3 regions of the Serratia sp. FDAARGOS_506 genome follow, and region 3 is predicted to be linked to each of the others. Evidence: predicted binding sites of a transcription regulator. Region 3 holds the regulator's gene; each other region holds the start of a gene.
The links. The regulator PhoB, encoded in region 3, activates phosphate uptake and scavenging genes when phosphate is short. The targets are predictions, from matches to a motif close to CTGTCATAAAACTGNCNNAT.

Region 1 (10,297 bases), 950 kb from region 3:
TACGTGGCTATCGGCCAGAAAGCGTCCACCATCGCTAACGTGGTGCGCAAGCTGGAAGAGCACGGCGCACTGGCCAACACCATCGTGGTGGTGGCGACCGCTTCCGAATCCGCTGCACTGCAATACCTGGCGCCATACGCCGGTTGCGCAATGGGCGAATACTTCCGTGACCGCGGTGAAGATGCGCTGATCGTATACGATGACCTGTCCAAACAGGCCGTTGCTTACCGCCAGATTTCCCTGCTGCTTCGTCGTCCGCCAGGTCGTGAAGCTTACCCAGGCGACGTATTCTATCTGCACTCCCGTTTGCTGGAGCGTGCAGCGCGCGTTAACGCCGAATACGTTGAAGCCTTCACCAAAGGTGAAGTCAAAGGTAAAACCGGTTCACTGACCGCTCTGCCGATCATTGAAACCCAGGCGGGTGACGTTTCCGCGTTCGTTCCGACCAACGTAATCTCGATTACCGATGGTCAGATCTTCCTGGAATCCAACCTGTTCAACTCCGGTATTCGTCCGGCAGTTAACCCGGGTATCTCCGTATCCCGTGTTGGTGGCGCCGCGCAGACCAAGATCATGAAGAAACTGTCCGGTGGTATCCGTACCGCGCTGGCGCAGTATCGTGAACTGGCTGCATTCTCCCAGTTCGCATCCGATCTGGACGACGCGACCCGCAAACAGCTGAGCCACGGTCAGAAAGTGACCGAGCTGCTGAAACAGAAACAGTATGCGCCGATGTCGGTTGCACAACAGTCTCTGGTGCTGTTTGCCGCAGAACGCGGTTACCTGAACGACGTCGAAGTTGCCAAAGTGGTGAGCTTCGAAGCCGCGCTGGTAGCCTATGCGGACCGCGAGCACGCCGAACTGCTGAACCACATCAACCAAACTGGCAACTTCAATGATGAGATCGAGGGCAAGTTGAAAGACATCCTCGAGACCTTCAAGAAAACCCAGTCCTGGTAACGCCGAACGGTCCTGCTGTTGAAAGACAGCAGGCCGTCTGGCACTGAGGAGAAGCAGAGATGGCCGGCGCAAAAGAGATACGTAGTAAGATCGCTAGCGTGCAAAACACGCAAAAGATCACTAAAGCGATGGAAATGGTCGCCGCCTCCAAAATGCGTAAATCGCAGGATCGCATGGCGGCCAGCCGTCCTTATGCAGAGACCATGCGCAAAGTGATTGGTCACCTTGCGTTAGGGAATCTGGAGTACAAGCACCCGTACCTGGATGAGCGTGACGTTAAGCGCGTCGGGTATCTGGTGGTGTCTACTGACCGTGGTCTCTGCGGCGGCTTGAACATCAACCTGTTCAAAAAGCTGCTGGCGGAGATGAAAGCCTGGTCCGAAAAAGGCGTCGAAACCGATTTGGCGCTGATTGGCTCTAAAGCAGCCTCTTTCTTTGGTTCCGTGGGCGGCAACGTGGTTGCCCAGGTGACCGGCATGGGGGACAAACCTTCCCTGTCGGATCTGATCGGGCCGGTGAAAGTGATGCTGCAGGCCTACGACGAAGGTCGTTTGGACAAGCTGTACATTGTCAGCAACAAATTTGTTAATACGATGTCCCAAGAGCCGCAGGTGCTTCAGCTGCTGCCGTTACCGCCAGCCGATGACGAAGAGCTGAAGAAAACGCCTTGGGATTACCTGTATGAACCCGATCCAAAAGTGCTGCTTGATACCTTGCTGCGCCGCTATGTGGAGTCGCAGGTTTATCAGGGCGTCGTGGAAAACCTGGCCAGCGAGCAGGCCGCACGAATGGTCGCGATGAAAGCCGCAACCGATAACGGCGGTAGCCTGATCAAAGAGCTGCAGTTGGTATACAACAAGGCGCGTCAGGCCAGCATCACTCAGGAACTCACCGAGATCGTTTCGGGAGCCTCCGCGGTTTAAGCTAGGTTTACGAATTACGTAGAGGATTCAAGATGGCTACTGGAAAGATTATCCAGGTAATCGGCGCCGTGGTGGACGTCGAGTTCCCTCAGGATGCCGTACCAAAAGTGTACGATGCCCTTGAGGTAGAAAACGGCACCGAAAAACTGGTGTTGGAAGTTCAGCAACAGCTGGGCGGTGGCGTGGTTCGCTGTATCGCAATGGGGACCTCCGACGGTCTGCGTCGCGGTCTGAAAGTGAACAACCTGGATCACCCGATTGAAGTGCCGGTGGGTAAAGCTACCCTGGGCCGTATCATGAACGTATTGGGTCAACCGATCGACATGAAAGGCGACATCGGCGAAGAAGAGCGTTGGGCGATTCACCGCGCGGCGCCAAGCTACGAAGAGCTGTCCAACTCCCAGGAACTGCTGGAAACCGGTATCAAGGTAATGGATCTGATTTGTCCATTCGCCAAGGGCGGTAAAGTTGGTCTGTTCGGCGGTGCGGGCGTAGGTAAAACCGTAAACATGATGGAGCTGATCCGTAACATCGCGATCGAGCACTCCGGTTATTCCGTGTTTGCGGGCGTGGGCGAGCGTACTCGTGAGGGTAACGACTTCTACCACGAAATGACCGACTCCAACGTTCTGGACAAAGTATCCCTGGTTTACGGCCAGATGAACGAGCCACCAGGTAACCGTCTGCGCGTTGCGCTGACCGGTCTGACCATGGCGGAGAAATTCCGTGACGAAGGCCGTGACGTACTGCTGTTCGTTGACAACATCTACCGTTACACCCTGGCCGGTACCGAAGTGTCCGCACTTCTGGGCCGTATGCCATCCGCGGTAGGTTATCAGCCAACGCTGGCGGAAGAGATGGGCGTTCTGCAAGAACGTATCACCTCGACCAAGACCGGTTCCATCACATCCGTACAGGCCGTTTACGTTCCTGCGGATGACTTGACTGACCCGTCACCAGCCACCACCTTTGCGCACTTGGACGCAACCGTGGTACTGAGCCGTAACATCGCTTCTCTGGGTATCTACCCGGCCGTTGACCCGCTGGATTCCACCAGCCGTCAGCTGGATCCGCTGGTCGTTGGCCAGGAGCACTACGACGTAGCGCGTGGCGTGCAGTCTATTCTGCAACGCTATCAGGAACTGAAAGATATCATCGCGATCCTGGGTATGGACGAGCTGTCTGAAGAAGACAAACTGGTTGTATCCCGTGCGCGTAAGATCCAACGTTTCCTGTCTCAGCCGTTCTTCGTGGCAGAAGTCTTCACCGGTTCTCCGGGCAAGTTCGTATCGCTGAAAGACACCATCCGTGGTTTCAAAGGCATTATGGACGGCGACTATGACCACCTGCCGGAGCAGGCGTTCTACATGGTTGGCACCATTGAAGAAGCAGTGGAAAAAGCCAAGAAACTGTAACGCCTTGAGAGGAGGGTGATATGGCTATGACTTACCATCTGGATGTAGTCAGCGCGGAAAAACAGATGTTTTCCGGCCTGGTGCAGAAGATCCAGGTGACAGGCAGCGAAGGTGAACTGGGGATCTTCCCTGGCCATGCGCCGCTGCTGACTGCCATCAAGCCTGGCATGGTGCGTATTGTTAAGCAGCACGGTGAAGAAGAGTTCATCTACCTGTCCGGTGGCATCCTCGAGGTGCAACCGAGCGTGGTTACCGTGCTGGCGGACACTGCTATCCGTGGTACTGACCTCGACGAAGCGAGAGCGTTGGAAGCTAAGCGTAAAGCTGAAGAACACATTCGCAGCTCTCATGGCGATGTCGACTATGCTCAGGCATCCGCTGAACTGGCGAAAGCGATCGCAAAACTGCGCGTTATCGAGCTCACCAGAAAAGCGATGTAATGTTTGGGTGCATAGCACCCAACTTTAAGAAAGCGGCCTATAGGGTCGCTTTTTTTTTACTTTAAAATAAGCATTTCAGCCCGGTGGACAGTGTGGTGTATAACCCCTGATATCGGGAAAGAAACGTCGCCGATCGCCGACAGTTTTTTCGTCCCGACGCCGAATTGGCCGCGATAGCGGCAGGCCAAGGCCCACGCGGCCTGCGCCGGGTTCGTGCAGAAAAATATGTAGTAATATCGTCGCTAAACGGTTTTACTTTCGTCTATCAAAATGGAGTTATCAGGTTGCTTATGTCGAACAGCGCAATGAGCGTGGTTATCCTCGCCGCGGGCAAGGGAACACGCATGTATTCCGATCTTCCCAAGGTCTTACATCCGTTGGCCGGCAAGCCGATGGTGCAACACGTCATTGATGCCGCGATGAAACTGGGCGCGCAACATGTTCACCTGGTATACGGTCACGGCGGCGATTTGTTGAAAAGCACGCTGGCTGACGGCGCACTGAACTGGGTGCTGCAGGCTGAACAATTGGGTACCGGTCATGCGATGCAGCAGGCCGCGCCGCACTTTGCCGACGATGAAGACGTGCTGATGCTGTACGGCGATGTGCCGTTGATCTCGGTGGATACGCTGCAACGCCTGCTGGCGGCCAAGCCGCAGGGCGGCATCGGTCTGCTGACGGTCAAGCTGGACGATCCGAGCGGTTACGGCCGCATCGTGCGCGAGCAGGGCAACGTGGTGGGCATCGTCGAACACAAGGATGCCAGCGAGAAACAGCGCCAGATTAACGAGATCAATACCGGCATTCTGGTGGCGAACGGGCGCGATCTGAAGCGCTGGCTGGGGATGTTGAATAACGACAACGCACAGGGCGAGTTTTACATCACCGATATCATTGCGTTGGCCCATGCCGACGGCAAGAAAATTGAAACCGTGCACCCGTCGCGTTTGAGCGAAGTGGAAGGCGTGAACAACCGCCTGCAGCTGGCGACCCTGGAGCGCGTCTTCCAGTCGGAACAGTCTGAAAAGCTGCTGTTGGCCGGCGTGATGCTGCTGGATCCGGCACGTTTCGATCTGCGCGGGGAGCTTGTTCACGGCCGCGACATCACTATTGATGCGAATGTGATTATCGAAGGTCACGTCAAGCTGGGCGACCGGGTGAAAATCGGCGCCGGCTGCGTGCTGAAAAACTGCGTGATCGGCGATGACTGCGAGATCAGTCCTTACAGCGTGCTGGAAGACAGCGTGCTGGAGGCCGACTGCACCGTGGGGCCGTTCGCCCGCCTGCGCCCAGGCGCGGAGCTGGCTGCAGGGGCTCACGTCGGCAACTTTGTGGAAATGAAAAAGGCGCGTCTGGGCAAAGGCTCCAAGGCCGGCCACCTCAGCTACCTGGGCGATGCTGAAATCGGCGATGATGTTAATATCGGCGCCGGTACCATCACCTGTAACTATGATGGCGCCAACAAGCACAAGACGCTGATCGGTGATGGCGTGTTCGTGGGTTCCGATACCCAGTTGGTGGCGCCGGTGTCGGTCGGCAAAGGCTCCACCATCGCCGCCGGCACCACGGTGACGCGCGATATCGCCGAGAACGAACTGGTGCTGAGCCGCGTCAAGCAGGTGCACATTCAGGGCTGGCAACGTCCGGTGAAGAAGAAGTCATAGTGTGTTTTGCGTTGGGCTCCGTTCACGAGCCCAATACAAAACATAATAACCCCTACCATCTACAGGCTCGGGGGGCGCACGGTAAAAACCGGCAAAAATCAGGTCAAGGCATCGAAAACGCCCATGAAGGGCGCTCATTAGGAATACAACTGATGTGTGGAATTGTAGGCGCAGTAGCGCAACGTGATATCGCAGAAATTCTGTTGGAAGGTTTACGTCGTCTTGAGTACCGCGGTTATGACTCCGCCGGTCTGGCAGTGGTCGACGCGCAGGGCAACGTCAGCCGCCTGCGTCGCGTAGGCAAGGTGCAAAAGTTGGCCGAAGCGGCGGAGCAGACCGATCTGCACGGCGGTACCGGCATCGCTCACACCCGCTGGGCAACGCACGGTGAGCCGACCGAGGCGAACGCGCACCCGCATGTTTCCGACTACATTACCGTGGTGCATAACGGCATCATCGAAAACCACGAACCGCTGCGCGAACTGTTGATCGAACGCGGTTATCGCTTCAGCTCCGAAACCGACACCGAAGTGATTGCGCACCTGGTGCATTGGGAACAACAGCAGGGCGGTACGCTGCTGGAAGTGGTTCAGCGCGTGATCCCACAGCTGCGCGGCGCCTACGGCACCGTGGTGATGGACAGCCGCGATCCGAGCGTACTGGTCGCGGCGCGCTCCGGCAGCCCGCTGGTTATCGGCCGCGGCGTCGGCGAAAACTTCATCGCTTCCGATCAGCTGGCGCTGTTGCCGGTCACTCGCCGCTTCATCTTCCTGGAAGAAGGCGACGTGGTGGAAGTGACTCGCCGCACCGTCAACATCTTCGACAAGCAGGGTAACGCCATCGAGCGCCCTGAGATCGAATCCCAAGTGCAGTATGACGCCGGCGACAAGGGCGCTTACCGCCACTACATGCAAAAAGAGATTTACGAACAGCCGCTGGCGCTGAAAAACACACTGGAAGGGCGGTTCAGCCATGGCCAAATCAACCTGAGCGAGCTGGGCCCGCGCGCCGATGAGCTGTTGGCCAAGGTGCAGCACGTGCAGATTATTGCCTGTGGTACTTCTTATCACTCCGGTATGGTGGCGCGTTACTGGTTCGAAGCGCTGGCCGGCGTGCCGTGCGACGTCGAGATCGCGTCCGAATTCCGTTACCGCAAATCGGCGGTGCGTCCGGGCAGCCTGATCATCACCCTGTCGCAGTCCGGCGAAACCGCCGACACATTAGCGGCGCTGCGCCTGTCCAAAGAGCTGGGTTATCTCGGTTCGCTGGCCGTTTGTAACGTGGCCGGCTCTTCGCTGGTGCGTGAATCCGATCTGGCGTTGATGACCAAGGCCGGCACGGAAATCGGCGTAGCCTCGACCAAGGCCTTCACTACGCAGCTCACCGTGCTGTTGATGCTGGTGGCGCGCCTGGGCCGCCTGAAAGGCATGGCGCAGAGCGTGGAGCAGGAGATCGTGCACGGCCTGCAGGCGCTGCCGGCGCGTATCGAGCAGATGCTGTCGATGGATAAAGAGATCGAAGCGCTGGCGGAAGGCTTCTCCGACAAGCACCATGCGCTGTTCCTCGGCCGCGGCGATCAGTATCCGATCGCCATGGAAGGGGCGCTGAAGCTGAAAGAGATCTCCTATATTCACGCCGAAGCTTATGCGGCGGGCGAGTTGAAACACGGCCCGCTGGCGCTGATCGACGCCGACATGCCGGTGATTGTGGTGGCGCCGAACAACGAACTGTTGGAAAAGCTGAAGTCCAACATTGAAGAAGTGCGTGCGCGCGGCGGCCAGCTGTACGTGTTCGCCGATCAGGACGCCGGCTTCGTCAGCAGTGAAGGCATGACCATCATTCCTCTGCCGCACGTCGAGGAAATCGTGGCGCCTATCTTCTACACCGTGCCGTTGCAGCTGCTGTCTTACCACGTGGCGCTGATCAAAGGCACCGACGTTGACCAGCCGCGCAACCTGGCGAAGTCCGTCACCGTAGAGTAATCTGCCGCAGGTAAACTGCAAAAGCCGGCCCTAGCGCCGGCTTTTTTCATGAGCGTCGTAAAAGATGACGGCGATGCCGATTCGGCGATAAACATTGTCATATTCAAGCGGATAGGGCGTGACCAAACGGTTTTTTATTGCTTGGCAATTGCGCTGTTTTTTAGCTAATCAATTGATTTATAAATAAACAAATACCCCTCAAACGCGTTGTAATATAACTGTCATATTGCGTACATTTTTCTGTCACCAAACTGTCCTATTTTCCCTCCTGCAGCAATACTTACTCTGATTAAAACGACTCGAAGTCGATTTTAAATATCCCATTAGGAGGGATTATGAAACTGATGCGTACCACCGTCGCCAGTATTGTGGCAGCGACCTTCTCCCTGACCACCGTGTCCGCGTTCGCTGCTGCCAGCCTGACCGGTGCAGGTGCGACATTCCCCGCTCCGGTTTACGCCAAGTGGGCAGATTCTTATCAGAAAGAAACCGGCAACAAAGTTAACTATCAGGGCATCGGCTCCTCTGGCGGCGTGAAGCAAATCGTAGCCAACACCGTTGACTTTGGCGCTTCCGACGCCCCGCTGTCTGACGACAAGCTGGCGGCTGACGGCCTGTTCCAGTTCCCGACCGTGATTGGCGGCGTAGTGCTGGCTGTGAATATCCCGGGCATCAAATCCGGCGAACTGACTCTGGACGGCAAAACCCTGGGCGATATCTACCTGGGCAACGTCAAAAAGTGGAACGATCCGGCTATCACCAAGCTGAACCCAGGCGTGAAACTGCCTGACCAGAACATCGCCGTGGTGCGTCGCGCCGACGGTTCCGGCACCTCGTTCGTGTTCACCAGCTACCTGTCCAAGGCCAACGCGCAGTGGAAAGAGAAGATTGGCGCCGGTTCTACCGTTAACTGGCCGACCGGTCTGGGCGGTAAAGGCAACGACGGCATCGCCGCTTTCGTCCAGCGTCTGCCTGGCTCTATCGGCTACGTAGAATACGCCTACGCCAAGCAGAACAACCTGGCTTACACCAAGCTGGTTTCCGCCGACGGCAAACCGGTCAGCCCGACCGAAGAGAGCTTCAGCAACGCGGCCAAAGGCGTGGATTGGAGCAAGACCTTCGCTCAGGATCTGACTGACCAGAAAGGCGACAACGTGTGGCCAATTACCTCCACCACCTTCATCCTGGTGCACAAAGAGCAGAAAAACCCTGCTCAGGGCGCCGAAGTGCTGAAGTTCTTCGACTGGGCTTACAAAACCGGCGGCAAACAGGCTAACGAGCTGGATTACGCCACCCTGCCGAAAGAAGTGGTTGAGCAGGTGCGCGCGGCCTGGAAAACCAACGTAAAAGACAGTTCAGGTAAAGCGCTGTACTAACAACGCAGGGGCGCGGGTTCGCCGCGCCCCACACAGTTCTTCAGGCTCCGATCCCGGTTGGGGCTGCCAGGGTTCAAACAGAGAGTAATCTATGGCTGAGTACAAGCCGACCATCAAAGCACCGGGCAAAAACGGTGACATCATTTTCAGCGCGCTGGTGAGACTGGCGGCGCTGATTACCCTATTGTTGCTGGGCGGCATTATCGTTTCGCTGATCTTCGCCTCCTGGCCAAGCATGCAGAAATTCGGCTTCGCTTTCCTGTGGACCAAAGAGTGGGACGCGCCGGCGGAGCAGTTCGGCGCACTGGTGCCGATCTACGGCACCGTGGTCACCTCGCTTATCGCGCTGATCATCGCCGTGCCGGTGAGTTTCGGCATCGCGCTGTTCCTGACCGAACTGGCGCCGAACTGGTTGAAGCGGCCGCTGGGCATCGCCATTGAGCTGCTGGCGGCCATCCCGAGCATCGTCTACGGCATGTGGGGCCTGTTCGTGTTCGCCCCGCTGTTCGCCGAATATTTCCAGACGCCGGTGGGCGAAGTGCTGTCGGGCATTCCGATCGTCGGCGAGCTGTTCTCCGGCCCGGCCTTCGGCATCGGCATCCTGGCCGCCGGGGTGATCCTGGCGATCATGATCATTCCTTACATCGCTGCGGTCATGCGCGACGTGTTCGAACAGACGCCGGTGATGATGAAAGAGTCGGCCTACGGCATCGGTTGCACCACCTGGGAAGTCATCTGGCGCATCGTGCTGCCGTTCACCAAAAACGGCGTCATCGGCGGCGTGATGTTGGGGCTGGGCCGCGCGCTGGGGGAAACCATGGCGGTGACCTTTATCATCGGTAACACCTACCAGCTCGACAGCGCTTCGCTGTACATGCCGGGCAACAGCATCACCTCGGCGCTGGCCAACGAATTCGCCGAAGCCGAGTCCGGCGTGCACACCGCCGCGTTGATGGAGCTGGGCCTGATTCTGTTTGTTATCACCTTTATCGTGCTGGCGCTGTCGAAACTGATGATCATGCGTTTGGCCAAGAATGAGGGGCGTTAACATGGCGACGATGGATATGCAAAACGCAGTCGTTCTGGCGGAAAGCCGCCGTAAAATGCAGGCCTGGCGCCGGCAGAAAAACCGCCTCGCGCTGTTCCTGTCGATGGCGACCATGGCGTTCGGGCTGTTCTGGCTGATCTGGATCCTGATCGCCACCGTCACCAAAGGTTTCGACGGCATGTCGCTGGCGCTGTTCACCGAAATGACCCCGCCGCCGAATACCGCGGGCGGCGGCTTGGCCAACGCCATCGCCGGCAGCGGCCTGTTGATCCTGTGGGCGACCATCTTCGGTACGCCGCTGGGCATCATGGCCGGCATCTACCTGGCGGAATACGGCCGTAAATCCTGGCTGGCGGAAGTGATCCGCTTTATCAACGATATCCTGTTGTCCGCACCGTCGATCGTGGTGGGCCTGTTCGTTTACACCATCGTGGTGGCGAAGATGGAACACTTCTCCGGCTGGGCCGGCATCGTGGCGCTGGCGCTGCT
Region 2 (10,297 bases), 2.1 Mb from region 3:
CGTGGTGGGGGAGATTGAGTCCTCGGGCGCGTTGAGCGCCGCGATCGCCGGCGGTCTAGGGGCGACCGTGCTGCCGGAGTCGGTGGCGCGCGCGATGATCGGCCCAGCGAAGGCCTGGATGGTGCGCATCAATGCGCCGACGATGTCGGTGCCGCTGTCGCTGTGCATGTCGAGCGAGCAGGCGCTCTCCGCTCCGGCGCTGCTGGTGAAAGACATGCTGCTGTCGATCGCCGGCGGCCGCAGCCAGGAGAAACGCGCGCTGGCGCTGGTGCGTTGAGGATAAAAATTACTGGTCAATTAAGCTTGATCGGCAATTTTTATCCCACCTGAGTGCGTTGTGTGCAGCTTTAATCGGCAGTTGGTGATGTGGGTCAGGGCCAACTCCCGAATTTCTGCCATCGGGAAAGTTTGATGTTAACTGCTTAAAAGACAATGAAAATGGCGGGGTGAGCACGATGTTTGGCGCCCTTGAAGACGCCGAGCGCAGGCATAGCGCATTAGGCGAAACCGCCATGGACGGCGGTTTCAGGTGAGACAGGCAGGGACGCCTGTCGCAGCCGGCCTCAATGCGCTATGGCGGAGGGAGGACAAATCTGCCGGGAGCAGATTTGAACGCTGCTTGCAGCGGCCCCGAAGGGGCGAGGCCCAGGGATGGGCTGAGTAACGTTGGCAAAGCCAACCGTCTGATTGGGCAAAGGCGCGGGTTGCAAGGGGCCGCGCTTACGGCCCCTTGTTCGGTCGAGGCACATGAGTTTCATGGCGCAACTTTTATTTATCGACCGAAACTCCACGAACAACTTCATAAGAACGCTAACTGGCAAACATTACGCCGCAGCGGGCCTGATATCCATTACCGGAACGGCGGCTCGTTGAAGGTGCGCAGCTTGCGCGAGTGCAGGCGATCGCCCTCGGCGCGCAGCAGGTCGATGGCGCAGATGCCGATCTGCAGGTGCTCGGAGATCGCCCCTTCATAGAAGCGGTTGGCCTGGCCCGGCAGTTTTATTTCGCCGTGCAGCGGTTTGTCGGAGACGCACAGCAGCGTGCCGTACGGCACCCGGAAGCGGTATCCCTGGGCCGCGATGGTAGCGCTCTCCATGTCGACCGCCACCGCGCGGCTGAGGTTGAAACGCCGCGCCGAAGCGGAATAGCGCAGCTCCCAGTTGCGATCGTCGGTGGTGACCACGGTGCCGGTGCGCAGGCGCTGTTTGACCTCTTCGCCGGGCATGCCGCTGACCATCTTGGTGGCGTCGTACAGGGCGCGCTGCACCTCGGCGATGCTCGGGATCGGGATATCCGGCGGCAGCACCGCATCCAGCACGTGATCGTCGCGCAGATAGGCGTGGGCCAGCACATAATCGCCGATCGACTGGCTTTCGCGCAGGCCGCCGCAGTGGCCGATCATCAGCCAGGCGCTCGGGCGCAGCACCGCCAGGTGATCGCAGATGGTTTTGGCGTTGGACGGGCCGACGCCGATGTTGATCAGCGTGATGCCCTGGCCAGTGCGCGAAATCAGGTGATAGGCCGGCATCTGGTGGTTTTTCCACGCCAGATCGGACACCGCCTGTTCGGGGGCGCTGGTTTCCGGCGTGATGTAGGTGCCGCCGGCGCTGGAGAGCGCGATGTACGGGCTGGCCGGATCGGCGATCTGGGCACAGGCCCAGCGCACGAACTCATCTACATAGCGGGTGTAGTTGGTGAACAGCACGAACGGCTGGAAGTGCTCCACCGGCGTACCGGTGTAGTGCCGCAGCCGCGCCAGCGAGAAATCCGCGCGCAGCGCATCGAAATGCGACAGCGGGAAATGGTTATCGGTGGTGTGGTACAGGCCGTCGGCGGTTTCGTCACCGATCTGCGCCAGCTCGGTGGTGGGGAAATGCTGCGCGATGCCGGCGCTCATCGAGCGATCGAGCGCCAGGCTGGAGCCGTCGATCACGTAAGGGAACGGGATCTCCTGCTGCGAAGGTGCCACTTCGATATGGGCGGCGTAATCGTGCTCCAGCATCGCCAGCTGTTCGGCCAGATAGTGGCGGAACAGCTGTGGACGGGTCACGGTGGTGCTGTAGCTGCCGGGATGGGTGAAGCGGCCGAAGGCGCGGGTTTTGCTCGGGCCGGATTGCTGCCCGTCCCAGCTGACGCGCAGTTCGGGATACACGAACAGCCCGGCGGCGCGCGCCTGCGCATCCGGCAGCGTGCCGTGGCTGATAAAGTCGCTGACCGCCTGACGCAGCGCGTCTACCGCGGCGTCATACAGGGCTTCCAGTTGATCGAGTGCCTGATCGGCGCTGAGGCCGCTGCGAGGTGGGGCATAGCTCATACTTTCTCCTTGGATGTCCCGGCTCTGTGGCGGGGTTGCGGCGTTTTACCGTCACAGGTTAGCCGAAGAAGGGCGTAAAAGCTTGGTCGAAATGACGGGCGCGGCAAAGAAAATACCGTGCCCGTGAGGGCGCGGGGATCAGGAGGCGGGGTCGGCCGCCTCGACCTTCAGCGAGACCAGGCCGATGCCCAGCTTCTTCGGCGTGAAACCGCCGCTGGCGCTCTCTTTCGGCTCGGTGGGGGCCGGCGGGGTTATGCTGATCTTCTGCGCGCCGCGCGGGTTGTCGAAGCGCAGGGTGACGGTGCTGTCCTGTTCGCCGAGCGACACGAAGCGCTCTTCGTCGCCGACGCGCACCGAAATCGGTTCGCCGACGTTATTGCCGTAGGCGCGGGCGCGCAGCACCAGATCGAAGGTGTGCGGCAGCGGATCGACGTAATCGATGTCGACTGCCGGCGCCAGGTTGGCGTCGGACCAGCGGCCCCACTCCTCGACGCCGGAAACGCCGGTGATGGCCTTCACCTGTTCCGGCATGCCGGGCAGCATGAACTCAATGCTGTCCGCCCGGTACTTCATCGCCGCGTCGTCCACCTGCAGGCGGGCGACGGCGTTTTGATAATCGGCGACGCTGTCGGCCGCCGGGGCGGTAAAGCCCACCTTGCCGCGGAAGCGTTCGCCGCTGGCCTGTACGATCTGCGGCGGTGAGGCCAGGGTGCCGGAGGCCACGCAGATGTCGGTGCTCAGCGCCAGCTGCGGCGCCCAGACCCGGCCGATCTCGTAGCATTTATCGACCCAGACGAATTTCTCCCCCGCGCCCAGCCCGGCCAGCTGTTTGCGCAGCGGGGTGGAAAGGTAGACGTTGAACATCGGTTCGATGCGGTTATCGCCCACCCGCAGAATGAACGGCACCTTGTAGGTGACACCGGAGAAGCTGAAGCTGCGCTGGCGCGTATCGACGCTGTAGTCGCTGATGCGGTTCGGCAGGCCCCACTGGTTGATCACCGCCGGTTTCCAGCCGTTGATCTTCTCTTCGATGTTCAGGAACACCGTAGACAGCGACGGCGCCGACAGGCTGCTGCGGCCAAGGCCGATGTAGTTGTCGCCGCCCATCACGTCCAGCACCGTGGCGCCGTTATCCAGCGTGCTGCGCTTCTCGTTGCGCTGTTCCGCCAGCGGCCGGGTGCCGTCGATGATGAAGAACAGATTGCGGCGCTTCTGTTTGGTCAGGATATCGTAGGCGGTGTTGTTCATCGCCAGATGATCGGAGGACACCACGATCACGGTATTGCTGAAATAGGGCGAGCGTTTGATCTTGTCGATCAACGCGGCGATGTGTTGCTGGCTGCAGGCCACCGCGCTCAGCGAGCGGTTTTCTTTATTCTGCCAGGCGTAACTTTTCTTGCTGCAGCCGGCGGAGATAAAGCCGTCCGGGTGATGGGTGTCGACGGTCAGGGTAAACAGCGAGAAGGGTTGGCGCTGCTTGGACAGCTCGACGAACTTGCCGTACACCACGTCCAACACGCTGTCGTCGTACCAGCCCCAGTCGTTTTTGTAGCTCGGATCGGCGACCTGTTCGCGCAGCTCTTTGAAGCCGTAAACGTAGTCGAAGCCGTGGGATTTCAGGAAGGTGTCTTTACCGGCGAACGCCAGCTCGGCGCCCTGATAGAAATAGTTGCTGTAGCCGGCGGCCTTCAGCACGTCGCCCAGGCAGACGTTCTCCGGGTAGAAGGTGGAGACCGCGCTGGAGGCGTTGCCGTCGAAGGGCGCGAACAGCGGAATGCCGCACTGCGAGGCGACCATGCCGGCGATGGTGTAACCGGTGCCCGGCAACTGCTGGGTGTTGCTGAAATCGATACTGTCTGCGCGCAGGGCGTTCAGCTCGTCGGCCAGGCCGGGAAACAGCTCGGTATCGAAGTAGGTGCGCTCCAGGCTCTCGGCATAGATGTACACCAGGTTCGGCCGCTTGCCCTGTACGGTCTTTTTCGGCGCTTTGTAGTAGGTGGTGAAATCGGCGGTATCGCCGACGATCTGGCTCTTGACCAGCAGCGAGATGTCCTGAAACGCCGGGGTGGTGCCGACCGAAAACAGCGCCAGCAGTACGGCGACGACGCTGTAGGCCACGCTGCTGCCTTTGGCCTTGCGGCGCAGCAGGCTGCGGGCCAGCACTGCGAAGATGAGCCCCAAGGCCGCCAGCAGGCCGATAAACGGCAGCACGTATTTGCTGATGCCCGCGCCTTTGAGGCTGCTGGTGACGGTGTAGATCACCGCATCGGTGATGCCGTCGCCGGTGAAGTAGTTGCTGGCGATCAGGATGACGTTCAGCACCAGATAGCTGCCGAGCAGCGTCAGCAAAATGGCGAACCACCAGCGGTTGGCGGCGGCCCGGGTGCGATAAATCAAAATTGACGCCAAAAAGAGAACAAACGAAACGACTGCTAATACCATCCGCCAAACCTTGTCTGATTGAAATAAAACCGTTGCTGCCCTGGTTTGCGCCGCCGAGCGTGCCGCAGCGCGAAAAGTGAAGGGTATAGCCTATTGCCGGCGGCGGAACAACGCGCGATCTCCCGCTACGGCCGACGAGCGGCGGCTATTGTACATTTTTATGACAATAGTGTGACGTTAATCACGCCGACGGCGGCCTCGGCGGCGAAAGCTTGCTGGTCGGAGGTTTCGCTCTACGCTTAATGAGCGCCACGACGGTGCGCCCATCAGCCATTCAGGAGGAAATATGCAGACGATTCCCGCCGCGGTACTCGACGATCTGGCCCCGCAAGGCGTGTTGCGCGCGGCGATCAACTACGGCAATCCGGTGCTGGCGCAGGCCGGGACCGGTGGCAAACCGCAAGGCGCTTCGGTGGAGCTGGCCGCCGCGCTGGCCCAGGAGTTGGGCGTGGCGCTCGAACTGGTCACCTATGACGCGGCGGGCAAGGTGTTCGCCGATCTGGACAGCGGCGCCTGGAACCTGGCGTTTATGGCCATCGAGCCGGTGCGCGCGGCGCAGATCGCCTTCAGTGAGCCGTACGTGATCATCGAGGGGACTTATCTGGTGGCGAACGACGCGCCTTACTTTGAGGTGGCGCAACTCGACAGGCCGGAGGTGCGCATAGCGGTCGGCCAGGGGGCGGCGTACGATCTGTTTTTATCGCGCACGCTGCAGCAGGCGCAGCTGGTGCGGGCGGCAACTTCCGCCGAGGCGATCGCGCTGTTTTTCGAACGCGGGCTGGAGGCAGCGGCCGGCGTGCGCCAGCCACTGCAGGCTGCTGCGGCCGCCCATCCCGGCTACCGGGTGCTGGAGGGACATTTCACCGCCATCCGCCAGGCGATGGCGGTGCCGCGGCAAAAAACGCAGGGCGCCGCCTACGTGAACGATTTTATCGAGCGCTGCAAAGCCAACGGGTTGGTGAAGGCGGCCTTGCAGCGCAGCGGCCAGGGCGAGGTGACGGTGGCGCCGCCGGCCGCCTCGGCGTGATCAGTTCAGCTCCACCGCGTACTGTTCTACCGGGGTGATTTTCTTGATCAGCTTGTTATCGAACAGGAACTGTTCGTAAGCCTGGTAGCGGGCCCGATCCAGCTTCGCCGGATCGCGCGCGAACAGCGGCAGGCTGGCTTGCCACGCCTGCTTGTTCAGCTCGGTATTCAGCTCCGGGTGCGCCTTGGCGAATGCCAGCCAGGTGTCCTGCGGGTGCGCATGCAGGTAGTCGCTGCCTTTCTTCAGCGCGGCGAGGAATTTGCGGATTTTCGGCTCGTTCACCGCATCGCGGTTGGCGACGATGATCAGTTCGTCGTAGGCCGGCACGCCGTAATCTTCGACGTTGAACACCACCGGCGTCTTACCCTGCAGCTTCAGCTCCAGCGCTTCGATGTTGCGGTAGCCGCCGATCACCGCATCGACCTGGCCCGCCAGCAGGGCGCTGGTCAGCTGGAAGTTGACGTTGATGAGCTTGATGTCCTGCGGTTTGAGGTGCTCGTGTTCGACCATGGTGGCCAGCGTCGCTTGTTCGATGCCGCTGACCGAGTAACCCACCGTTTTGCCTTTGAGATCCGCCGGTGAGGTGATGTTTTTATCCAGCGCGATCACCGTATTCAGCGGTGTGTTGATCAGCGTGCCGACCCGCATCAGCGGCAGGCCCTGATCGGCGAAGAAGTGCAGCTGCGGTTGATAGGTGATGGCGAGGTCTGCCTGTTTGGCGGCCACCAGCCGCGGCGGCAGCGCCGGATCGGACGGCGGCACGATCTTGACGTCCAGCCCTTCGGCCTTGAAGGCGCCGATCTGCTCGGCCACCATAATCGGTGCGTGATCGGGGTTGATGTACCAGTCGAGCACCAGCGTCAGCTTTTCGGCCGCGCCGGCCTGGCCGGTGATGGCGGCGCCCAGCAGCAGCCCGCAAACGGTTTGTTTGATCATGGTCGTTCCTTTATCCCTGGTTATGGTTGCAATCATCAGTCGTTTTCCGGCGCCCAGGCGATCAGGCGCCGCAGCAGCGCATCCACCGCAGTCCACAGCAGCACAGTCATCAGCACCAAAATAAACAGCGCGGCGAAGCAGATGTCGGTCTGCATACGCGCGTTGGCGTTAAGCATCACGTAGCCCAGCCCTTCGGCCGAGCCGACCCATTCGCCGATGATGGCGCCGATCGGCGCGACCGCGGCGGCCATGCGCAGGCCGGAACCGAAGGCCGGCAGCGCAGCCATCAGCCGCACGTGCCGCAGCTGCGCCCAGCGCGAAGCGCGCATCGTGCGCGCCAGATCGAGATAGTCGTTGTTGACCCGGCGCAGCCCGTCGAAGAAGGCCGACACTACCGGGAAGAAGATCACCAGTACCGCCATCGCCACCTTGGCGCTCATGCCGAAGCCGAACCACAGCACCAGCAGCGGGGCCAGGGCGAACACCGGTATCGCCTGGCTGGTGAGCACCAGCGGCATCAGCCAGCGCTGCAGGCGCGGCGAGAAGATCATGCACAGCGCAAGCGCGGCGCCGAGCAGTACGCCCAGCGCCAGCCCGCTGACGATTTCCGAAGCGGTGACCAGCGTGTGCCAGGCGAGATAGCTGCGCCCGTCCCATAGCGCCTGCGCCACCGCGCCCGGCGTGGGCAGCAGAAAGGCCGGAATGCCGCTTTGCACCGCCAACCACCACAGCAGCAGCAGGCCGGCAAACACCGTCAGCCCACGCCGCAGGCGGGTAAGCCCACGTTCTTTGGCGATATTCATTGCGCTGCCCTCACCAGCTGTTGGAGCAGTTCGGCCTGGCTTTTCAGCAGGTCGGCGTCATCCGGTGCGCGCGGCGGTTGCCCGCTGATGCGGTGGGTGTCGTCGAGGCCCAGCGGCCAGGGCGACAGCACCAGCAGCCGGTGGCTCAGGCGGCAGGCCTCCATCGGATCGTGGGTGATCAGCAGCACGGTGTTTTGCGCCAGCAGTTCGGCGGCCAGGCTCTGGATCTCGGCGCGGGTAATGGCGTCCAGCGCGGAAAAGGGTTCGTCCATCAGCACGATCGGCTGGCGTTCGTAGAGCGTGCGGGCGATGGCAGCGCGCTGGCGCATCCCGCCGGACAGCGAGGCGGGCAGGCTGCGGCCATGCGCGGCCAGGCCCACGCGCTCCAGCAGGTGTGCCGCCCACGCCCGGTCCGGTGTTTCGCCGCGCAGCCGCGAGCCGAGGGCGACGTTCTCTTCGATGGTCAGCCACGGGTAGAGCAGATCTTTTTGCCCCATATAGGCGATGCGCCCGGCGATCGGCTGGCCGTCGCTGCCGGCTACCGTGCCCGAGGTGGCCCGTTCCAGGCCGGCGATGATCTTCAGCAAACTGGTTTTGCCGGCGCCGCTGGCGCCGAGCAGGGCGACGAAGCTGCCGCCGGCGATGTCGAAGCTCAGCCGATCAAAGACGATTTTCTGACCGAAACGCAGGCTGAGATCCCGCACCTGAATGCCGGGCGGGAGAAGCGGGGAGGTCATGAGGCGTTCAGCCCCATCTGCCAAAAAGCCGATTCCAACTGGGTGGCGGTGGTGAAAATCTGCGCCAGCTCAGTGAGGCGGCTTTGCGCGCCACGCTGATGACCGACGGTCTCGAGCAGCTCGATGGCGGCACGCACGCCGGCCAGATAGCCCTCGTCGCCGTAGTTGCGGATCCAGGAGGCGTAAGGATTGCCCTCCATCTTGGTGGCGGGATCGTGCAGCAGCCGCAGGCCAATTTCGGCATAGCCGGCCACGCAGGGCAGCAGGCCGGCCAGCAGATCGAGGGCGTCGCCGGCATGGCCGATATCCAGCACGTAACGGGTGTAGTTCATGGTCTCCGCCGCTTCCGGCTGGGCGGCGATCTGCGCTTCGCTCAGCCCCCATTCGGCGCAGTAGGCCACGTGCAGCGGCAGTTCGGCGACGATGCCGTTAAGCGAGGCGGTGGCGGCGCGCATCTCCGGCAGGGTACGCAGCTTGCTGACCAGCAGCGCGTAGGCGCGGGCGAAGTGCAGCAGGAACAGGTAGTCCTGGGTCAGGTAGCGGCGAAAAGCGCGTTCGGGCAAGGTGCCGGCGGCGAGCTGCTGCAGAAACGGGTGCTCGACGTAGTCCTGCCAGTGGCTGCCGGCATGTTGGCGCAGCCGGCCGTAAAGACCGTTTTCGAACAGGGTGGTGATGGACATGGGACCTCCTTGAGTCAGTGGAGATCCGGGCACGCTGGGGTATGAACAGGCAACGGGTGAGAGCGTTGTTACCTAACCGTCCCTTCGCTGGCATGACCCAGATCAGGTTCAAAGGGTTCGGCTTGCGCCATCTCAGCCCGTAACAGGACACCCCTCGGAGCTGCTTGTTATACGACATTTGTTTTTTGATTACAATCGCCGGGCGGCGCGGCGGCAATCGGTTCGTTTAGTGCGATCGTGGGCGATTTTACTGGCGCAGAGCGCGCGCTTTTTGTCACTGTAGGCCGATGATTCTGCCTTTGAGGACGATTCCCGATGAAAAAGATTGGTTTTCTCTCGTTCGGCCACTGGTCGCCTTCCGCCCAGTCCGGCACCCGTTCCGCGGCGGATGCGCTGCTGCAGTCCATCGATCTGGCGGTCGCCGCCGAAGATCTGGGGGCGGACGGCGCCTATTTTCGCGTACACCACTTTGCGCGCCAGCTGGGATCGCCGTTCCCGCTGTTGGCCGCCATCGGCGCCAAAACCCAACGTATCGAAATCGGCACCGGCGTGATCGACATGCGCTATGAAAACCCGCTGTACATGGTGGAAGACGCCGGCGCGGCGGATCTGATCGCCGGTGGGCGGCTGCAGCTCGGCATCAGCCGCGGCTCGCCGGAGCAGGTGATCGACGGCTGGCGCTATTTCGGCTATGCCCCGGCCGACGGCGAGAGCGACGCGGACATGGCCCGCCGCCATACCGAAGTGTTCCTGGAAGCGCTGCGCGGTGAAGGGTTCGCCGAACCCAATCCGCAGCCGATGTTCCCGAATCCGCCCGGGCTGCTGCGGCCGGAGCCGTTTTCCGCCGGGCTGCGCGACCGCATCTGGTGGGGTGCCGGTTCGAACGCCACCGCCGTCTGGGCGGCGAAGCTCGGCATGCACCTGCAAAGTTCGACGCTCAAGAACGACGAGACCGGCGAACCTTTCCACATTCAGCAGGCCAAGCAGATCCGCGCCTACCGCGCCGCCTGGCAAGAGGCCGGCCATACGCACGAGCCGCGGGTTTCCGTGAGCCGCAGCATCTTCGCGCTGGTGGATCAGCGGGATCGCAACTACTTCGGCGGCGGTGGCAAGGAGGGCGATCAGCTGGGATATATCGACGCGCAGACCCGGGCGATCTTTGGCCGCAGCTATGCCGCCGAGCCGGACGAGCTGATAAAACAGCTGGCGCAGGACGAGGCCATCGCCGAAGCGGATACGCTGCTGCTGACCGTGCCTAACCAGCTGGGCGTGGAGTACAACGCCCACGTCATCGAATCGATTTTAACCCATGTCGCGCCGGCGCTCGGCTGGCGCTAAACGGAGGAGTGGCATGTCAC
Region 3 (10,297 bases):
TGTTCGGCGGCGAGTGTGAAACGCCGATCCGCAAGGCGGTGCACGGCGACTCCAGCGGCGTACGCGGTGCGGCCTGGCTGTGGCCGCAACAGCAGCGCTAAGCGTTGCAACAAAGCGCGAGCCTGCTCGCGCTTTAAACGACTCCCTGTACAAAACTGGACGGCGCTTTATGCTTTAGCTAAGGAGGGCGCGTATGGCAATTCGGGCCAATATGCACGAAGCCAAATCCAATCTGAGCCAGCTGGCGGACACCCGCCGTTAAGCCGGTTTTTCCTCGCTTTCGCTGCGTACCCGTTCGATATGAATGGTCAGGAACATCATCTCCTCCGTGGTGAGCTGATGCTGATAGTGCTTTTCGATGTGGCGGTTGATCTTGCCGGCGCAGGCGAATGACTCTCGGTACTTCTCTTTCACTACCTGATACAGCGAGTCGTCGTCGCTGTCGACGTAGTTTTTCCCCAGCAGGCGCTGGGCAAAGAATTTCAAATGGGTGACGAAACGGTGGTAGCTCAGGGCTTCCTCGTTGTAATCAAAGCGGAAGTGGTATTTGACCAGATTGAGGATCTCTTGCATCACGCGGGTGATGTGCAGCGTGTTGTGCATCTCGTCGTTAAGCTGGGCGTTGACCAGGTGCAGGGCGATAAATCCGGCCTCGTCTTCCGGCAGCGCGGTATCCAGCCGCTGGGCGATCAGAGCCAGCGCCTCCAGGCCGACGGCGAACTCGGCCGGGTAGAGCTTTTTAATCTCCCACAGCAACGCATTTTTGATATCCAGCCCTTCGGCGTGTCGCTGCAGGGCGAAGTGGATGTGGTCGGTCAGCGTGATGTAGACGATGTTATGCAATTTACCCGGCAGGCGTTCTCGGGCAAGGGTAATAATCCTGTCGGCGGTGGTGACGCAGGCCAGCGGGATCTCGGAGAGCAGTTCTTTATAGCGCTCGGCGATTTCGCCGCCGTTATGGGTGAACACCTTTTCGATCAGGCTTTCGTCCAGCGTGTCGCCGGGCTTCTTTTTAAAGCCGATTCCTTTTCCCATTACCACCGTCTCTTCCTGACGGTCATCCAGCGTAATCACCACGTTATTATTGAGTATTTTAGCGATTCTCATGGTTTTTCCCGGTGTTTCAGCATCCTGAAAACGAAAAAACCTGACGCCCGGAAGCGATCCCGGGCGTCAGGTTTTGCCTGTATTTTATGTTTCTGTCCTGCGGCCTGAGCGGCGGAGGGGATACAGTAACAATCCTGTTATGCCTGCATAATAACCCGTGCTCGCCGCGGCTCAACGCTTTTCACCGCGGAGTGCCGCCGCGGTCACACTTCTGTGCCGCGCACGGCGGGATCATTCCAGCCTGAAGTGCGCCTCCAGCCGGCTGACGCCGAGCCCGTTGACCTTTTTCACTTTGATCTGCACCGGAATGCGCTCTTTCATCGCCTCGACGTGGCTGATCACGCCAATGGTTTTACCGGAAGCATTCAGGCTGTCCAGCGCGTCCAGCGCGGTATCGAGGGTTTCGGCGTCCAGCGTGCCAAAGCCTTCGTCGAGGAACAGCGAGTCGATGCTGGTTTTGTGGCTGACCAGATCGGACAACGCCAGCGCTAGCGCCAGGCTGACCAGGAAGCTTTCGCCGCCGGACAGGGTACGGGTATCGCGCAGCGCGTCGGCCTGCCAGGTGTCCACCACCTGCAGCTCCAGCGCGTCGCTGGTTTTGCGCTGCAGCAGGTAGCGCCCGTGCAGCCGGCCGAGCTGAAGGTTGGCCAGATAAACCAGATGATCGAGCGTCAGCCCCTGCGCGAAGCGGCGGAACTTGTCGCCTTCTTTCGAGCCGATCAGCTGGTTGAGGTAGCTCCAGTCGTCGTAGTCTTGCTGGCTGCGGGCGATTTGCTCGAACAGCGCCTGTTGATTGAGACGGCGGGCGGCGTCGCTTTCCAGCTGGTTGCGCAGCTCGCCCTGGCTCAGCTGCAGCGCCTTCAACTGCTGTGCCAGTTCGGCCAGCGATTGGGTGAGCGCGTCGAGATCCGCGTTGGCCTCATCCGTCCCTTCCGGGCGGTTCTGCCGATGCTGCTCCAGCGTTTGCGTCGCCTGAGCCAGCAGGGCCGCAGCCTCTACCTGCCGCTGTTGCAGCTGCTCTTTACGCTGCTGCAATTCGCGGCGCAGGGCGTCGTCCAGCAGCGCGGCGGCGAAGGTGGTTTCATCGGCGAATTCGCTGTCGGCCAGCGCCTGCAGCCATTGCTGCTCCGCCTGCTGCAGCCGTTCCTGCATTTGGGTGTGCTGTTGTTGCAACCCGGCCTGCTGGCCGGCCAGGCGCTCGCGCAGTTCCTGCGCCTTTTGCCACTGCTCGGCGGCCTGCAAGCTGGCCTGTTCACAGGCGATTTGTTTGGCGCGCAGCTGTTCGCGCACCTCGGCGACTCGCTGTTCGCCGAACAGCGCCAGCCGCTGCGCGCGCCGCTCGGCGAGGGTCTTCTCGCCTTCCTGCCAGCGTTGAAGCAGGTCTTGCTGCTGTTGCAGGCTGGCGGCATGAGTTTTCTGCAACAGCATAAAGCGCTCTTCGAGCAGCGCCAGCTGTTGCTGCGCCTGCTGCTGCTGCGTTTGCAGAGCGGCGAGCGCGTCTTTTGCCTGTTGTACCGCCTGCGCCGCCTGTTCATGCTGCTGCAGCGCGTGCTGCCCGCGCCGCTCTTCGTCGTCGCAGCCGCTCAGCCAGGCGCTGAGTTGCTCGCCCTCCGCCAGGGTAAAGTCGAACGCCAGCGGCGCGCTGAGCTGCTGCCATTGCTGCTGTTGGGCAGCCAGCTGCTGCTCATCCTGCGCGATAGCCTGCTGCTGGCGTTGCTGCTGCTCTTGCAGGCCTTCACAGCGGGTGCGCAGCTCGGTGCCCTGGGTTTGCAGTTTCTCGGCGAGGGTGCGCATCTCAACCAAGCGCTGTTCCGTCGCCGAAGGCTGCACCGCCTGATATTGCTCCACCGCCGGGTGGTTGGGGGAGCCACACAGCGGGCAGGGGGCACCGCTCTGCAGCAGGGCGCGCTCCGCTTCCAGGCTGACGATGCGTTTTTCCAGCTCGTGGATCCGCTCCACTTCCTGTAGCTGCGCCTTGTGCTGCTTGAATTGCTGACGCGCGCTCTCCAGCTGTTGTTGCAGTCCGGCGAGCTGTGTTTGCCGCTCGGCGTGCTCCGCCTGTTGCCGGGCAAGACGGTCACGGGTCTGCCGGTACAGGGAAGCGAGCGTGAACAGCTGCTGACGCGTTGGGCGCAGATCCGCCAGGGTGCTCAGGCGCTGGCGCAGCGGGGCCAGCGGCGTTTGCGCCTCCAGCGCCTGCTGCTGTTGCTGTTGAACGGTCAGCGCTTCACTCAGCGCATTCAACTGTTGCTGATACTGCCCGGCCTGAGCCGTCAGCTGGCTGCGCTGAGCGGTGAGCTGCTCCAGCGCAGTTTGCTGCTGGGCGCACTGCTGCGCGGCGGCATCGCCGGCCTGTCGCCGTTCGGTCTGCGTCGACTGCAGTTGGGCGATCTGATGGTCGAGCGGGGCGACCTGGTCATCGATCAGCTGTTGCTGCTGCCGCATATGCTCGGCATGAGCTTGCTGCGCCAGACGGGCCTTTTCCACCGCCTGCTGCAGCGGCGCCAGCTGCGCCGAGTGCCGCTCCTGTTGCTGCGTCAGCTGGGCTGCCTGCTGTTGTATCGTCTGCAGCTCGGCGCGGCAGCGATCGCGTTCGCCGCGCAGCGGCCGTAATTTCTCGGCCGGTTCGCTCAGCGCCAGCCGCTGCAGCTGCGGGGCGGCCTCGGCCTGCTCGCGATGGGTGGTTTCCAGCCGCCGTTGCCCCTCGTTTTGCTGTTGCTGGAGGCGTTGCCATTGTTGCAACCAGCTCAGCGCCTGTTGCTGCCGCTGGGTTTGTTCGCCGAGGGCGATTTCCTGCGCGCTCAGCGCCGTCAGCCGTTCAGTCAGGGAGTGGCGCTGTTCATCGTTCAGCAGCTCGATGCCGCTGGCGCGCTGGTGCAACGCATCCAGGTCGGTTTTGGCCTGCTTGTGGGATTCGAACACCTGTTCGGACAGCCGCCCGTAGATTTCGGTGCCGGTCAGCTCTTCCAACAGCTCGGCGCGATCGTTGGCATCGGCGTTGAGAAACGCGGCGAACTGCCCCTGAGACAGCATCATCGATTTGGTGAAGCGGCCGAAGTCCAGCCCGGTAATGGCGGCGGTGATCTCCAGCTTGTCGCGCACTTTGTCCGCCAGGATCTTGCCGTCCTCGCGGCGCGCCAGTTCGACCTTCGGCGCCTGCAGATTGCCGTCCGGCGCGTTTTTGGCGCGGCGCTGGCTCCAGAAGGCGCGATAGCCGACGCCCTTGACCTCGAATTCGACCTCCGCCAGCGATTCGGCGGTGTGACGGGTCATCAGTTCATTCTGGCTCGGCGTGACGTTGAGGCGCGGCGTCTGGTGATACAGCGCCAGGCAAATGGCGTCCAGCAGGGTGGTTTTGCCCGCGCCGGTCGGGCCGGTAATGGCGAACAGGCCGTTGCTGGCGAACGGCTCGGCGGTGAAGTCAATTTTCCACTCGCCCTGCAGCGAGTTGAGGTTTTTTAACCGCAGGCTGAGGATCTTCATGGTTGGGTCTCCTCAGGATTGTGCTGCACCGCATCGACCACCTGACGGAACAGTTGATGCATCCGCCGTTGGCGCGCTTCGGGCATGTCGGCCTCCTGCGCCAGGCGCCGTTCGAACACCTCGTTGACGCTCAGCTCGTTCAGCGTTTCCTTGTCCTGCTGCGCGATCGCCTGGCGGCGTTGCTCTTTGCTGCGCCGCAGCAGCACGACTTCCACCGGCAGCTCATCCGCCATCAGTTGGATGCGGCGCTGAATATCGCTGAGGTAGTCCTGCGTCGCCACTTCGATATCCAGCCACACCGGCAGCTCGCCGGCATAGTCGGCAAATTGCTGCAGCTGTCGTTCGATCTCAGCCAGATCGCCTTTAATCAGCTGCATGGGCTGGAACTGCGGGATCGTTAGCGCTTTTACCTGCTGAAGAGCGCCGTCGGCGAAATCGACCAGGAAGACGCTTTTGGCTTTGCCCAGCTCATCGAAGCTGAGTGGAATCGGTGAGCCGCTATAGCGTATATGTTCCGACTTGGCGACGTTCTGCGCGCGGTGAATGTGACCCAGCGCTATATAGTCGGCGGGAGGGAAAGCCTGTGCCGGGAAGGCGTCAAGGGTGCCGATATAGATGTCGCGCACCGAGTCGGAGGTGGTGACGCCGACGGTGGTCAGGTGGCCGGTGGCGACGATCGGCAGCGGCTGGCCCAGCCGATCGCGGCGCTCGCAGGCCGCCTGATACAGCGCTTGGTAATGTTCGGCGATGGCTTCCTGCAGCGCCTGCTGTTTCTGCGCGCCGGATTCGCCGGCGCGGCTGGTGAGCAGATCGCGTGGCCGCAGAAACGGAATGGCGCACAGCACGGCACCCGGCTGGCCGTCGCGTTGGTTAAGCACCACAATCTGTTGCTCGAGGGCGCCCTGCGCACTCGCGATCACCGTGGTGTTCAGGCAAGAGAGCAGTTCCCGCGATTCGTTCAGCGTCGCTACCGAGTCGTGGTTGCCGCCCAAAACCACCAGTTGGCAGCCGGTGCGCTGCAGTTCCACCACGAAGCGGTTGTACAGCTCGCGGGCGTAGCTGGGCGGCGAGCCGGTATCGAACAGATCCCCGGCGACGATCAGCGCATCCACCTGCTGCTGCTCGATCTGTTCGATCAGCCAGTTCAGAAAAGCCTGGTGCTCGGCGGCGCGGCTTTTGGTGAAAAAGTACTGGCCAAGATGCCAGTCAGAGGTGTGGATCAGGCGCATGACACTCCCGGATGCAAAGGTAATGGCGATGATTATAAAGGCCGCGGCGGCGGCTGTCCCGGCGCAATGGCGACGACTACGGAATGATTTTTCTTTGCGCCGGGAAATAATCGCTATGCTTACTGCCTATAACAGCCGCTTTTTTTCATAAAAGTGTCACAAAACTGACGCATAATGGCGCCCGCAAAGTCGCTAACACATTGGCAGGATTGACGATGGCAAGACGCATACTGGTGGTGGAAGACGAAGCGCCGATCCGTGAGATGGTGTGCTTTGTGTTGGAACAGAATGGTTACCAACCGTTGGAAGCCGAGGATTATGACAGCGCCGTGACGCGCCTGTCTGAGCCGTTCCCTGATTTGGTGTTGCTCGACTGGATGTTGCCCGGCGGTTCCGGCATTCAGTTTATCAAACATATGAAGCGCGAAGCGCTGACCCGCGATATTCCGGTCATGATGCTGACCGCGCGCGGCGAAGAGGAAGACCGCGTGCGCGGCCTGGAAGTGGGGGCGGATGATTACATCACCAAGCCGTTCTCGCCCAAGGAGCTGGTGGCGCGCATCAAGGCGGTCATGCGCCGTATTTCACCGATGGCGGTGGAAGAAGTGATTGAAATGCAAGGGCTGAGCCTGGATCCGTCCTCCCACCGCGTGATGGCTAACGATCAGGCGTTGGATATGGGGCCGACCGAGTTCAAGCTGCTGCACTTCTTTATGACCCACCCGGAGCGGGTTTATAGCCGTGAGCAGTTGCTTAATCACGTCTGGGGCACTAACGTTTATGTGGAAGACCGTACCGTTGACGTGCATATCCGTCGGCTCCGCAAGGCGTTAGAAACCAGTGGGCATGATAAAATGGTTCAAACCGTTCGGGGCACCGGCTACCGGTTCTCAACGCGCTACTGATCGCGCCGCGCTGGAGAATATGCCGTGTTAGAACGTCTGTCGTGGAAGAGGCTGGCTCTGGAGCTGGCTCTTTTTTGTCTGCCCGCCTTACTGCTGGGGCTGATTTTCGGTTATTTGCCCTGGTTCCTGCTGGCCTCCGCGCTGGCGGCGCTGGTGTGGAATTTCTACAACCAGCTCAAGCTCTCCCATTGGCTGTGGATCGACCGCAGCATGACGCCGCCGCCCGGCCGCTGGAGCTGGGAGCCCCTGTTCTATGGCCTGTATCAGATGCAGCAGCGCAATCGCCGCCGCCGGCGCGAGCTGGCGCTGCTGATCAAGCGCTTTCGCAGCGGGGCCGAATCGCTGCCTGACGCGGTGGTGATGACCACCGTCGAAGGCAACATTTTCTGGTGCAACGGGCTGGCGCAGCATCTGCTCGGCTTCCGCTGGCCGGAAGACAACGGCCAGCACATCCTCAACCTGCTGCGTTATCCGGAATTCAGCCATTATCTGCAACAGCAGGAGTTCTCGCGCCCGCTGACGCTGCAGCTGAACAACGAACACTACGTCGAATTCCGCGTGATGCCTTATTCCGAAGGGCAGCTGCTGATGGTGGCGCGTGACGTCACCCAGATGCGCCAGCTGGAGGGCGCGCGGCGCAACTTCTTCGCCAACGTCAGCCATGAACTGCGCACGCCGCTGACGGTGCTGCAAGGCTACCTGGAGATGATGGGCGACGAAGAGCAGGACGGTTCGCTGCGCAGCAAGGCGCTTAGCACCATGCAAGAGCAGACCCGCCGGATGGACGGGCTGGTCAAGCAGCTGCTGACGCTGTCGCGCATCGAGGCGGCGCCCAATGTCGACATGAACGAGCGGGTGGATATCCCGCTGATGCTGCGGGTGTTGCAGCGCGAGGCGCAATCGCTGAGTGGCGGTAATCACGAGATCACCTTCCGGGTGAACGAACAACTCAACGTGTTCGGCAATGAAGACCAGTTGCGCAGCGCGGTGTCTAACCTGGTGTACAACGCGGTCAACCACACGCCGAAGGGCACTCATATCGAAGTGAGCTGGCAGCAGACGGCGCATGGCGCGCAGTTCCAGGTCAGCGATAACGGGCCGGGCATCGCCGCCGAACACCTTCCGCGCCTGACCGAGCGTTTTTACCGCGTCGACAAGGCCCGTTCGCGCCAGACCGGCGGCAGCGGGCTGGGGCTGGCGATCGTTAAACACGCGCTCAGCCATCACGACGCGCGGTTGGAGATCCTTAGCGAGCCGGGGATCGGCACCCGCTTTATCTTTACCTTACCCAACCGGTTGATTGTTCCCGCCGCTTTATCAGAGAATGCGGTGAAAAATTAACGCGAGACACCGGTATGACCCGAATAACCCGAGGGCTGTTGCTTTGCCTGGCGCTGCTGGCCGGACGCGGCGCGCTGGCGCAACCCGACGGCATGTTGGCGGGCAACCTGTCCAGCGTCGGTTCCGACACCCTGGCGAATCTGATGGCGCTGTGGGCGCAGGATTTCAGCCAGCATTACCCCAACGTTAACCTGCAGATCCAGGCCGCCGGCTCCTCTACCGCGCCGACCGCATTGGCGGCGGGCGCCGCGCAGTTGGGCCCGATGAGTCGGCCGATGAAAGCGGCCGAGGTTTCGGCGTTCGAACACCGCTATGGCTATGCGCCGCTGGCGGTGCCGGTGGCGGTGGATGCGCTGGTGGTATTGGTGCATCAGGATAACCCGCTGCGCGGCCTCAATCTGCAGCAGCTCGATCGCATTTTTTCCGCCACCCGGCGCTGCGGTGAAAGCCAGCCGCTGACGCGCTGGGGCGAGCTGGGGCTTAGCGGCGACTGGGCGACGCGTTCGCTGCAGCGCTTCGGCCGCAACTCGGCTTCCGGCACTTACGGCTATTTCAAACTGCGCGCGCTGTGCGGCGGCGACTTTATGCCGCGCGTCAATGAGTTGCCCGGTTCAGCTTCGGTGGTGCAGGCGGTGGCCGGTTCGCTCAACGGCATCGGCTATGCCAGCATCGGCTTTCGCGCCAGCGGCGTGCGGCTGCTGCCGTTGGCGGAATCGGGGGAGGATTATGTGGCACCTACCGCCGACAACGTGCGTAACGATCGCTACCCGCTGTCGCGCTACCTCTATATCTACATCAACAAAGCGCCTAATCAACCGCTCGAACCACTGACTGCCGCGTTCCTCGATCGCGTGCTGTCGACCGCAGGGCAGAGCCTGGTCAATCACGACGGCTATCTGCCGCTGCCGCCGGGCGCCCTGCAAAAGACTCGCCAGGCTCTTGGGTTGCCGCCGCTCGCACCGGCCCTGATGCAATAAACGACAAAAAGCGGCGTAATTTTCGCCTTTTTTAGCGGCGGATCGGAGCTTATGCCACGCGAAAATAGGGCATTTATTGGCGTTTTCGCGCGGTAAAGTGATATATGCTTCACGTTTCGTGAATTCATTGTTCAAAAATGATACAAATCATGTAGTGTATATTTATTGATAGCCAATATGATCGACTGGTGGATAAAGTTTATATGGTCGATAGCTCTGCTTTTCGCCGTGCGTCTTGCCTTGAAGCGCTATAAACGTTTACCTTAGCCTTCGTTGTCGGATTAAACCTCCATTTTTATAACTCCTAAAATTTTGCCCATCTCATGAGCGGCCACTTTCGAATAGGGACATAAACGCCGGATCGATTGCGTTTACGGTGCTTATTTTGGCGCTGCGATGATCGGGCATGCCGGCAACCGGGTGGGGCGTCACGCCACCACGCTATCGGACAATTTTTTCATTTGAACAGGCAACACGACATCGTATGAGTCATCGTTTAACGTCAAAAGATATCCTGGCACTGGGCTTTATGACCTTTGCCTTATTTGTTGGGGCCGGGAACATCATCTTCCCGCCGATGGTCGGCTTGCAGTCCGGTGAACACGTCTGGACCGCGGCGCTGGGCTTCCTGATCACTGCCGTCGGTCTGCCGGTGATTACCGTCATCGCGCTGGCGCGCGTCGGCGGCGGCATCGATGCCCTCAGTTCGCCGATCGGCCGCGGCGCGGGCCTGCTGCTGGCGACCGTCTGCTACCTGGCTGTCGGCCCGCTGTTCGCCACGCCGCGCACCGCCACCGTGTCCTTTGAAGTGGGCATCGCCCCGCTGACCGGCGACGGCGCCATGCCGTTGTTCATCTACAGCCTGGTGTACTTCGCGCTGGTGATCGGCATCTCCCTGTATCCGGGCCGCCTGCTCGACACCGTCGGCCATGTGCTGGCACCGCTGAAGATCGTCGCGCTGGCCGTCTTGGGTATCGCCGCGCTGTTGTGGCCTGCCGGCGCACCGATTCCGGCGACGACGGCCTACCAGAGCGTGCCTTTCTCCTCCGGCTTCGTTAACGGCTATCTGACTATGGATACGCTGGGCGCGCTGGTATTCGGCATCGTTATCGTCAACGCGGCGCGCTCGCGCGGCGTGAAAGACGCCGGTTTGTTGACCCGTTACACCATTCTGGCCGGTTTGATTGCCGGCGTGGGTCTGACGCTGGTTTACCTGAGCCTGTTCAAGCTGGGTTCCGGCAGCGGCGCGTTGGTG

Region 1: pstS (phosphate ABC transporter substrate-binding protein PstS) is a predicted target of PhoB. The motif match lies at 7,625-7,644, and genes of this name have one in related genera.
Region 2: opgB (phosphatidylglycerol--membrane-oligosaccharide glycerophosphotransferase) is a predicted target of PhoB. The motif match lies at 4,904-4,923, and genes of this name have one in related genera.

What each region holds. Positions count from the first base shown of each region.
Region 1 covers NZ_CP033831.1:1,495,659-1,505,955, forward strand. The annotation lists gene atpA (F0F1 ATP synthase subunit alpha) at 1-960, shown strand, start outside; gene atpG (F0F1 ATP synthase subunit gamma) at 1,020-1,883, shown strand; gene atpD (F0F1 ATP synthase subunit beta) at 1,916-3,298, shown strand; gene EGY12_RS07380 (F0F1 ATP synthase subunit epsilon) at 3,319-3,738, shown strand; gene glmU (bifunctional UDP-N-acetylglucosamine diphosphorylase/glucosamine-1-phosphate N-acetyltransferase GlmU) at 4,029-5,402, shown strand; gene glmS (glutamine--fructose-6-phosphate transaminase (isomerizing)) at 5,555-7,384, shown strand; gene pstS (phosphate ABC transporter substrate-binding protein PstS) at 7,720-8,760, shown strand; gene pstC (phosphate ABC transporter permease PstC) at 8,852-9,808, shown strand; gene pstA (phosphate ABC transporter permease PstA) at 9,810-10,297, shown strand, end outside.
Region 2 covers NZ_CP033831.1:4,547,746-4,558,042, reverse strand. The annotation lists gene nac (nitrogen assimilation transcriptional regulator NAC) at 1-277, shown strand, start outside; gene EGY12_RS22070 (AMP nucleosidase) at 851-2,314, opposite strand; gene opgB (phosphatidylglycerol--membrane-oligosaccharide glycerophosphotransferase) at 2,453-4,756, opposite strand; gene EGY12_RS22060 (transporter substrate-binding domain-containing protein) at 5,043-5,783, shown strand; gene EGY12_RS22055 (ABC transporter substrate-binding protein) at 5,784-6,719, opposite strand; gene EGY12_RS22050 (ABC transporter permease) at 6,755-7,522, opposite strand; gene EGY12_RS22045 (ABC transporter ATP-binding protein) at 7,519-8,259, opposite strand; gene tenA (thiaminase II) at 8,256-8,939, opposite strand; TPP riboswitch at 9,002-9,104, opposite strand; gene EGY12_RS22035 (LLM class flavin-dependent oxidoreductase) at 9,255-10,277, shown strand; gene EGY12_RS22030 (SDR family NAD(P)-dependent oxidoreductase) at 10,291-10,297, shown strand, end outside.
Region 3 covers NZ_CP033831.1:2,449,711-2,460,007, forward strand. The annotation lists gene mak (fructokinase) at 1-101, shown strand, start outside; gene licT (BglG family transcription antiterminator LicT) at 259-1,107, opposite strand; gene sbcC (exonuclease subunit SbcC) at 1,339-4,590, opposite strand; gene sbcD (exonuclease subunit SbcD) at 4,587-5,819, opposite strand; gene phoB (phosphate response regulator transcription factor PhoB) at 6,035-6,724, shown strand; gene phoR (phosphate regulon sensor histidine kinase PhoR) at 6,749-8,065, shown strand; gene EGY12_RS11920 (PstS family phosphate ABC transporter substrate-binding protein) at 8,080-9,042, shown strand; gene brnQ (branched-chain amino acid transport system II carrier protein) at 9,527-10,297, shown strand, end outside.